Regions from separate parts of the Streptomyces sp. NPDC059649 genome, predicted to be linked through region 3. Evidence: riboswitches for the same ligand, from Rfam matches in the RefSeq annotation. Region 3 holds a riboswitch; each other region holds the start of a gene.
The links. A riboswitch is a leader RNA that binds a small molecule or an ion and turns the genes downstream of it on or off. The one in region 3 is predicted to bind thiamine pyrophosphate.
Positions count from the first base shown of each region.

Region 1: it holds a riboswitch for thiamine pyrophosphate, as region 3 does, so the genes downstream of both, thiO (glycine oxidase ThiO) here and thiC (phosphomethylpyrimidine synthase ThiC) in region 3, are expected to answer to the same signal.
Region 2: it holds a riboswitch for thiamine pyrophosphate, as region 3 does, so the genes downstream of both, ACFV1J_RS29185 (thiamine ABC transporter substrate binding subunit) here and thiC (phosphomethylpyrimidine synthase ThiC) in region 3, are expected to answer to the same signal.

Region 1 covers NZ_JBHWDV010000080.1:891-4,160, reverse strand. Annotated here, with positions in the region: gene ACFV1J_RS37915 (NAD(P)/FAD-dependent oxidoreductase) at 100-1,380, opposite strand; TPP riboswitch at 1,537-1,648, shown strand; gene thiO (glycine oxidase ThiO) at 1,646-2,857, shown strand; gene thiS (sulfur carrier protein ThiS) at 2,854-3,075, shown strand; gene ACFV1J_RS37900 (thiazole synthase) at 3,081-3,270, shown strand, end outside.
Region 2 covers NZ_JBHWDV010000036.1:44,188-47,457, forward strand. Annotated here, with positions in the region: gene ACFV1J_RS29180 (ABC transporter permease) at 1-863, opposite strand, end outside; gene ACFV1J_RS29185 (thiamine ABC transporter substrate binding subunit) at 839-1,915, opposite strand; TPP riboswitch at 2,018-2,138, opposite strand; gene rlmN (23S rRNA (adenine(2503)-C(2))-methyltransferase RlmN) at 2,172-3,270, opposite strand, start outside.
Region 3 covers NZ_JBHWDV010000003.1:233,024-236,293, forward strand. Annotated here, with positions in the region: gene thiC (phosphomethylpyrimidine synthase ThiC) at 1-1,405, opposite strand, end outside; TPP riboswitch at 1,399-1,555, opposite strand; gene ACFV1J_RS06875 (YibE/F family protein) at 1,651-3,270, shown strand, end outside.

The DNA.
Region 1 (3,270 bases), on a different contig from region 3:
GGTTTCCGGCACACCGGAGAGTGACGACGCGCCGCGGGCGCGCCCGCCGGTGCGCCTGCCGTGCCCCCGCCGCCCCCGATGTCTCCGGCACCCGCCGGTTCACCGCGCCGCGGCCTTCAACGGCACCGCCGCGTTCGCCGCCCGCTCCCGGTCCAGGGCCACGCCCCGCTCGATGAGCTTGCGCCCCTGGGCGAGGTCCCGCGGGCGCCCGACGGCGAGCAGCGCGACCAGCCGGCCCGCCGGGCTCCCGGACGGTGCCTCGCCCGGCCCCCCGGCCCCGCGCAGCCAGAGCACCGACCAGGCGGCGCCGGACGGATCGCCGCGCCACACCAGCTCGTCGGAGTCCACGTGGTGGCCCACGTACTGCACGAACCGGCCGAACTGCTCGGACCAGAAGTACGGGACGGGGTCGTAGATCAGCCCCTCCGATCCGGCGCGGGCGATGTTCTCGGCGACCGTGCGGGGGCCCTGGAGGGCGTTGTCCCAGTGGTGGACCAGCAGACGGGTGCCGTAACGGGTGGAGGGGAAGGAGGCGCAGTCGCCGACCGCGTACACATCGGGCGCCGAGGCGCGCAGCTGTTCGTCGGCGAGCACGGAGCCGTCCTCGGCGGAGACCTCGACGCCCGAGCCAGCCAGCCAGGCGGTGGCGGGGCGGGCGCCGATCCCGACGACCACCGCGTCGGCGGGCAGCACCGTGCCGTCGGCGAGGGTGACCGCCCCGGAGGTGACGGAGGCGACCCGGGCACCGAGCCGCAGCTCGGCGCCGGCGTCCGCGTACCAGCCGGTCATGTGGGCGGCGACCTCGGGCGGCAGCGCGCCGGCCAGCGGGCGGTCGGCGGCCTCGACGACGGTGACCGCGCAGCCCGCCTCGCGGGCCGCGGTCGCGAATTCGGCGCCGATCCAGCCGGCCCCGACGACCACGATCTCGTGCTGGGCGGCGAGCACCGGCCGCAGCCGTTCGGCGTCGTCGAGGGTGCGCAGCAGATGGACGCCGGGCAGCCCCTCGCTGCCGGGCAGCGTGATCGGGTCGGCGCCGGTGGCGATCACCGCGTGGTCGTACGGCACCGGGCCCTCGGCCGTCTCGACCACGCGGTCCTCCGGGACCAGGGCGGTGACCCGGCGGCCGAGGTGGAGGTCGATGGCCAGCCCCGCGAAGTCGACGTCGAAGGCGGAGCCGTCGGCCTTGCCCAGCAGGACCGCCTTGGACAGCGGGGGGCGGTCGTAGGGCTGGTGCGGCTCGTCGCCGATCAGCGTGATCGTGCCGGGCCAGCCCTGTTCCCGCAGGGCGACCGCGGTCTGCACGCCCGCGATTCCGGCGCCGACGATCACCACGCGCGGCGGGTGGCCAGGGGCCTGGGAGGACTTGCTCTGCTCGCTCACCCGATCACTCTAGGACGGCCGGCGACGCGGCTCGCAGCAGCGCGCAAGGAGATCTCTGACACACCGTCACGGACCGTCGTCCGGGTCCCCCGGGGGCACCGCGCCGGGCCCGCGCTCCCTTACGGGCCGTTGCGGCCCCGTATTAGGGTGACGGGTACACGCACTCGCGGGAGCCCGGCGTACCGGGCTGAGAGGGAGGCTGGCCGGCCTCCGACCGTACGAACCTGATCCGGGTCATGCCGGCGAAGGGAGGGGCTGGACGCCCATGCATCCATCTGCCACACCACCCACAGGCCACCCCGATGTGCTCGTCATCGGGGGCGGCATCATCGGGCTGGTCACCGCCTGGCGGGCGGCCGGCCGCGGGCTGACCGTCGCGGTGGCCGATCCGGCGCCGGGCGGCGGCGCGGCGTACGTCGCGGCCGGAATGCTGGCCGCGGTCACCGAGCTCCACTACGGCGAGCAGACCCTGCTGGGCCTCAACCTCGCCTCGGCACGCCGCTATCCGCGGTTCATCGAGGAGCTGGAGGAGGCCGGCGGGCAGCCGACCGGCTACCGGCGGTGCGGCACCCTGGCCGTCGCCCTGGACGCCGACGACCGGGCCCATCTGCGCGAACTGCACGCCCTGCAGACCCGTTCGGGACTGGACTCCCAGTGGCTCACGGGCCGGGAGTGCCGCCGTCTGGAGCCGATGCTGGCTCCGGGCGTACGCGGCGGGCTGCGGGTGGACGGCGACCACCAGGTCGACCCGCGCCGGCTGGCCCACGCGCTGCTGGGGGCCTGTGAACGCGCCGGGGTGGTCTTCCACCGCACTCGCGCGGAGCGGTTGACGGTCGACGCCGGGCGGGCCACCGGGGCCCAACTCGCCGACGGGACACGGCTGTCGGCCGGCCAGACCGTACTGGCGGCGGGCAGCTACAGCGGCCGGCTGGCCGGGGTGCCCGAGGAGGTGCGGCCGCCGGTGCGGCCGGTCAAGGGCCAGGTGCTGCGGCTGCGGCTGCCGGACATGCCGGCCGGCTCCCCCGCCTTCCTGTCGCGCACCGTACGGGCCGTCGTCCGCGGCAACCCGCTCTATCTGGTGCCGCGGGAGAGCGGCGAGCTGGTCGTCGGCGCCACCAGCGAGGAGCTGGGCTGGGACACCACGGTCACCGCGGGCGGCGTCTACGAGCTGCTGCGGGACGCCCACGAGCTGGTCCCCGGCATCACCGAACTGCCACTCGTGGAGAGCTGCGCCGGGCTGCGGCCGGGCTCCCCCGACAACGCCCCGCTGCTCGGCCCGACCGGGCTGCCCGGTCTCCACCTGGCCACCGGCCATTTCCGCAACGGTGTGCTGCTGACGCCGGTCACCGGTGACGTGATGGCCGAACTGCTGGCCACCGGGAGCCTCCCCGACGAGGCCCGCCCCTTCAGCCCCGCGCGCTTCACCGCCGCCTCTGAGGCCACGCGCCCCCGCCTCCTCCAGGAGCAGCCCGTATGAGCACCTCCGCCCCCACCGTCTCGGTGTCCGTCAACGGCGAACCCCGCGAGATCCCCGGCGGACTCACCCTCGACCGGCTCGTCGCGACCCTGTCCTCGGCGCCGTCCGGGGTGGCCGCCGCGGTCAACGAGGTCGTGGTGCCGCGCACGCAGTGGCCCGCCACCCCGCTCGGCGACGGCGACCGCGTCGAGGTCCTCACCGCCGTCCAGGGAGGCTGACCGGCATGCCCGAACCCCATTTCTCCCCCGACACGCGCGTCACTCCGCCCACCGACGCCGACCCCCTGACCATCGCCGGCACCACCTTCACCTCCCGCCTGATCATGGGCACCGGCGGCGCGCCCAGCCTCGACGTCCTGGAGCGGGCGCTGCTCGCCTCCGGTACGGAGCTGACCACGGTCGCGATGCGGCGGC
Region 2 (3,270 bases), on a different contig from region 3:
TCCACCAGCCGGAGTGCGGTCTCCCGTCGGCGCACCGTCCAGGCGTGCAGCGCGAGGACGCCCAGTACGGCCGCGAACTGGATCATGGTCAGGACCGCGGCTGTCGGCAGGTCCAGGAAGTCCGCGGTCTGCCGGTAGATCTCCACCTCCAGCGTCGAGAAGGTGGGGCCGCCCAGGATCTGTACGACGCCGAAGGAGGTGAAGGTGAAGAGGAAGACCATCAGTGCGGCCGCCGCGACGGCCGGACCCAGTGCGGGCAGCGTCACCCTGCGCCAGGCCGCGAATCGCCCGGCGCCCAGTACCCGCGCGGCCTCTTCCTGACGCGGATCGAGTTGCGCCCAGAGCCCGCCGACGGTCCGTACGACCACCGCGTAGTTGAAGAAGATGTGGGCGAGCAGAATCGCCCACACCGAGGTGTCCAGGCGCAGGCCCGACAGTTCGTCCAGCAGCCCTCCACGGCCGACGAGGGCCAGGAAGGCCGAGCCGACGACGACGGTCGGCAGCACGAACGGCACCGCAACCACCGCACGCAGCAGCTGTTTGCCGGGGAAGTCGAAGCGGGCGAAGACGTAGGCGCCGGGCAGCGCGATCAGCAGCGTCAGGCCGGTGGAGGCCGCTGCCTGCCAGACGGTGAACCACAGCACGTGGACGATGTCCGGGTCGGTCAGCACGGCTCCCAGCCGGCCGAGCTGCCACTGTCCGCCGTCCTTCAGCCCTCGTCCGACGATGGCGGCCACCGGATAGGCGAAGAACAGCGCGAAGAAGGCGAGCGGCACCGCCATCAGGCCGAGCCGCACCGCCGTTCCCCGCGCGGGGCGCGCGCGCCGCGGGGTGTGGACTACTTCAGAACGAGCGAGGACCACTGCTTGATCCACTGTTCACGGTTCTTGGTGATCGTCTCCGGCGGCAGCGTCGTCGGCTTGTCGATCTTGGTGCCGTACTTGGTGAACAGCTCGGGCACCTTGGCGTCCTTGCGCGCCGGGTTGACGAACATCTGCAGCGGTTCGTCCTCCTGGAACTTCTTGCTCAGCAGGAAGTCCAGGAGCGCCTTGCCGCCCTTCTCGTTCTTCGCGCCCTTGAGCAGACCACCGAATTCGATCTGCCGGAAGCAGGTGCCGGTCGCCACCCCGGTCGGGGCCTCCTTGGGAGCGGGCTTCTTGCCGAGCACCTCGGCCGGCGGGCTGGAGGCGTAGGAGACGACCAGCGGCTTGTCGCCCTTGCCGGCACCTGCGGCGGAGCCCGAGAAGCGGTCGTTGTACGCCTGCTCCCAGCCGTCGACGACCTCGACGCCGTTGGCCTTGAGCTTCTTCCAGTAGTTCTGCCAGCCGCTGTTTCCGTACTTGGCGATGGTGGCGAGCTGGAAGCCGAGCCCCGGAGAGGAGGTGGCGGAGTTCTCCGTGACGAGCAGGTTCTTGTACTGCGGCTTGATCAGGTCGTCGAGGGTGGTCGGCGGCGCGATCTTGTGCTTGGTGAAGTAGGCGCGGTCGTAGTTGACGCAGATGTCGCCGTAGTCGAGCGGGGTGACACGGTGCCGGCCCTTGTCGAGCTGCAGGGCGGCCGGGACGTTCTCCAGGCCCTTGGCCTTGTAGGGGGTGAACAGTCCCTCGTTCAGTCCTCGCGAAAGGAGAGTGTTGTCGATACCAAAGAAGACATCGCCCTGGGGGTTGTCCTTGGACAGGATCGCCTGGTTGACGGCCTTGCCGGCGTCCCCACCCTTGACCTGCTTGACCTTATAGCCGCTCTCCTTCTCGAAGGCGGCCAGGACGGACTTGGAGACATAGAACGAGTCATGGCTGACGAGCGTGACGGTCTTGGCGTCCGCGCTCCCGCCGCCCGAGCTGCCGCACGCGGCAAGCGTGGTCATGCCGACCGCGGCGGCGAGCGCTGTCGCGGTGATCCTGCTGGTGGTGCTCACTGATTTCCTCCTGGCTGGCCAGGAAGAGACGCGGCCCCGCCCGGTGTCCGCGGCTCTCGACGTCGGGGACGTACGGAGGGGACGCCGGGCGGGGCGCAACAGCATGAGTGACGACCGAACTTCCTACCCGGAATGACCCGGGCGAGGTTCAAGGGTCTGCGGGCACCGTATGTCTACGACGCTTCCGCACTCTCAGCGCTGTGGCGCTCCCCTGTCGGAATGTGCATTTGTTCGATCACACAGTACCAGCGGGCGGTCAGCGCTCCGAGGCGGCGAGCTGCCCGCAGGCTCCGTCGATCTCCTGGCCGCGGGTGTCCCGGACGGTCACCGGAACCCCGTGCGCCTCGATGGCCTGGACGAACGCCCGCTCGTCCTCCGGGCGGGAGGCGGTCCACTTCGACCCGGGGGTCGGGTTGAGCGGAATGAGGTTCACATGGACCCGCTTGCCCTTGAGCAGCCGTCCGAGGAGGTCACCGCGCCATGCCTGGTCGTTGATGTCGCGGATCAGGGCGTACTCGATGGAGATCCGGCGGCCGGACTTCTCGGCGTACTCCCACGCCGCGTCCAGCACCTCGCGGACCTTCCAGCGCGTGTTGACGGGGACGAGCGTGTCGCGCAGCTCGTCGTCCGGGGCGTGCAGCGAGACGGCGAGCCGGCATTTGAAGCCCTCGTCGGCGAACCGCAGCATCGCCGGCACCAGGCCGACCGTGGAGACGGTGATGCCGCGCTGGGACAGGCCCAGTCCGTCGGGCTCCGGGTCGGTCAGCCGGCGGATGGCGCCGACCACGCGCTTGTAGTTGGCCAGGGGCTCGCCCATGCCCATGAAGACGATGTTGGACAGCCGCGCCGGGCCGCCCGGCACCTCACCGTCGCGCAGCGCCCGCATCCCGTCGACGATCTGGTGCACGATCTCCGCCGTCGAGAGATTACGGTCCAGCCCGGCCTGGCCGGTCGCACAGAACGGGCAGTTCATCCCGCACCCGGCCTGCGAGGAGATGCACATGGTGACCCGGTCCGGGTACCGCATCAGGACCGACTCGACGAGCGTGCCGTCGTGCAGCTTCCACAGCGTCTTGCGGGTGGTGTCGTCGTCGCACGAGATGTGCCGCACGACCGTCATCAGGTCCGGCAGCAGCTCGCTCGCCAGCTTCTCGCGGGCCGCCGCCGGGATGTCGGTCCACTGCGCCGGGTCGTGTGCGTAGCGGGCGAAGTAGTGCTGCGACAGCTGCTTGGCGCGGAACGGCTTCTCACCGATCGCGGCCACCGCCTCGCGGCGCTCGACGGGGCTGAGATCGGCAAGGTGCCGCGGAGGCTTCTTGGCCCCGCGCGGCGCGACGAAAGTGAGTTCTCCGGGT
Region 3 (3,270 bases):
CATCGCGGTCCGGCAGGCCCAGGTGCTCCTTGGGCGTGACGTAGCAGAGCATCGCGGTGCCCCACCAGGCGATCATCGCCGCGCCGATACCGGAGGTGATGTGGTCGTAGGCGGGCGCGATGTCGGTGGTCAGCGGGCCGAGCGTGTAGAACGGGGCCTCCTCGCAGATCTCCTGCTGGAGGTCGATGTTCTCCTTGATCTTGTGCATCGGGACGTGTCCCGGGCCCTCGATCATCGTCTGTACGCCGTGCCGCTTGGCGATGGTGTTCAGCTCGCCCAGCGTCTTCAGCTCCGCGAACTGCGCCTCGTCGTTGGCGTCCGCGATGGAGCCGGGGCGCAGGCCGTCACCGAGCGAATAGGTCACGTCGTACGAGGCGAGGATCTCGCAGAGCTCCTCGAAGTGCGTGTAGAGGAAGGACTCCTTGTGGTGCGCCAGGCACCACGCGGCCATGATCGAGCCACCGCGGGAGACGATGCCGGTCTTGCGGCGGGCGGTGAGCGGGACGTACCGGAGCAGCACACCGGCGTGCACCGTCATGTAGTCCACGCCCTGTTCGGCCTGCTCGATGACGGTGTCCTTGTAGATCTCCCAGGTCAGCTCCTCCGCCTTGCCGTCGACCTTCTCCAGCGCCTGGTAGAGCGGGACGGTGCCGATCGGGACGGGGGAGTTGCGCAGCACCCACTCGCGGGTGGTGTGGATGTTGCGGCCGGTGGAGAGGTCCATGACCGTGTCGGCACCCCAGCGCGTCGCCCAGGTCATCTTCTCCACCTCCTCCTCGATGGAGGAAGTGACCGCCGAATTACCGATGTTGGCGTTCACCTTCACCAGGAAGTTCTTGCCGATGATCATCGGCTCGATCTCCGGGTGGTTGACGTTGGCCGGCAGCACCGCCCGCCCCGCCGCGATTTCGTCGCGTACGAACTCGGGGCTCACGTTCTCGCGGAGGGCGACGTACTCCATCTCCGCGGTGATCTCGCCGCGCCGCGCGTAGGCGAGCTGGGTGACCGCGGCGCCGTTACGGCCGCGGCGCGGCTGGCGCGGGCGGCCGGGGAAGACCGCGTCGAGGTTCTTGAGTCCGCCGCGCGGCGAGGTGTGCTTGAGGCCGTCGTCCTCCGGCCGCATGGGCCGTCCCGCGTACTCCTCGGTGTCGCCGCGAGCGATGATCCAGTTCTCCCGCAGCGGCGCCAGGCCCCGGCGGACGTCGGTTTCGATGTTCGGGTCGGTATATGGCCCTGACGTGTCGTAGAGCGTCACGTCCTTGCCGTTGGTGAGGTGCACTCGCCGGACCGGTACCCGCAGGTCCGGGCGCGATCCGGAGACATAGCCCTTGTGCCAGCCGATCTCCTTCGGCTCGCCGCTGGCACTGCTTCCGCTTTCGGGCGTGCGTGCATCCTGCAGAGTCATAAGACCCAACTCCCTACGCCGGCATTACCCGGTAACAGGTTCGGCGGTCGACGCAGCGGTATCCGTCCGCCGGTGTTTCACGTGAAACACCGCTGGGACGAAGGTCAGCGCCCTCTCAGCCCGGTGCTCCGAGCTCCCGCGATTGCAAAGGTGGCACCACGGTAGCGGCCGATGCCGCGGAGTGAACAGGGGGCCCGTCGGAACGGGGTGCCGACAGCAGCCCGACGTCTTGCAATGATCGGGCGGTGAGCACTCACGAGCCGCACCCTCAGTCCGATCCGCGATCCGGCGCACAGCCCCATCCGCAACTCGGTCCGCAGCCGGGTCCGCAATTCGGCGCGCAGTCGGGGCCGCGGTCGGCTCCACAGTCGAGTCCGCAGTCGGGGCCGCAGTCGGGTCCGTACGAGCCTGGGGGCGGGGATGGGCAGGCGCACGGCCATGGTTACGGGCAGGGGCAGGGGCAGGGGCATCGGCAGAGCCATGGCAGCGGCAATGGTCACAGCCTCAGCCATGGCCACGGGCATGCGCACGGGTCGCACAGCCATGGGCATGGGCATGGGCCGGCCGCGCCTGTCTCCCGGCATCTGCGCAAGGTGATCGCGGCGGTGCTGATTCCGTTCGCGGCCGCGGTGACGGTCGGCCTGTTCGTACTATGGCCGGGCGGCGCGCCACCACACAAACCGTCCGGGGTGGGCTTCGACCAACCCACCGAACGGGCCCGCGTGATCAAAGTGGCGGAGGTGAACTGTGCGGATGTGCATGCCGAACAGCAGCCCCAACCGCCCTCCCCGACCGGGCAGCAGCCGACCGGGGAAGCGGCCAAGGGAAAGCCCTGCCAGCAGGCGACGATCAAGGTCACCACGGGCGAGAACGCCGGACGCACCTTCCAGACGGTGGTGACACCGGACGCCCTCCGGCACTACTCCACCGGCCAGGACGTCGTGGTGGCGTACTCCCCCAAGGCGCCGAAGGAACTCCAGTACTCGGTCAGCGATGTCGACCGGTCCGTACCGATGTGGATACTGGCGGGCATCTTCGCCCTGGCGGTCGTCGTCGTGGGACGGCTGCGCGGGGTGCTGGCGCTGGTGGCACTGGCGGCCAGCTTCGTCGTCCTGACGCTGTTCATCCTGCCGGCGATCCTCCAGGGCTCCGATCCGCTGGTGGTGGCGGTGGTCGGGGGCAGCGCGATCATGCTGATCGCGCTGTACATGTGCCATGGCCTGACGGCCCGCACCTCGGTCGCGGTACTCGGCACGCTCGCGTCGCTGCTGCTGATCGGGCTGCTGGGGTCGGTGTTCATCAACTGGGCGCTGCTGACCGGTAATACGGACGACACCACGGGCCTGGTGCACGGCCTCTATCCGAACATCGAGATCCACGGACTGCTGCTGGCGGGCATCATCATCGGATCGCTGGGCGTCCTCGACGATGTGACGGTCACCCAGACCGCGGCGATCTGGGAACTGCGCGAGGCGGACCCGTCGGCCGGCTGGCGGAAGCTGTACGGCGCCGCGATGCGGATCGGCCGGGATCACATCGCGTCCGTCGTCAACACCCTCGTACTCGCCTACGCGGGCGCCGCCCTACCTTTGCTTTTGCTGTTTTCGATCGCACAGAGCAGCGTCAGCACGGTCGCCACGAGCGAGGTGGTGGCCGAAGAGATCGTCCGCACCCTGGTAGGCAGCATCGGCCTGGTGGCCTCGGTCCCCCTGACGACCCTCCTGGCAGCCCTCGTCGTCTCAGCCGACCGCAAGCAGCCCGTCACACGGGCGAGAGCAGCCTCACGGGACGTCCCGGGCACACGGGCGAGAGCAGCCTCCCCGGACGCCCCCGGGACGCCGGGTGCAGTGGCCCCACTGGACAGC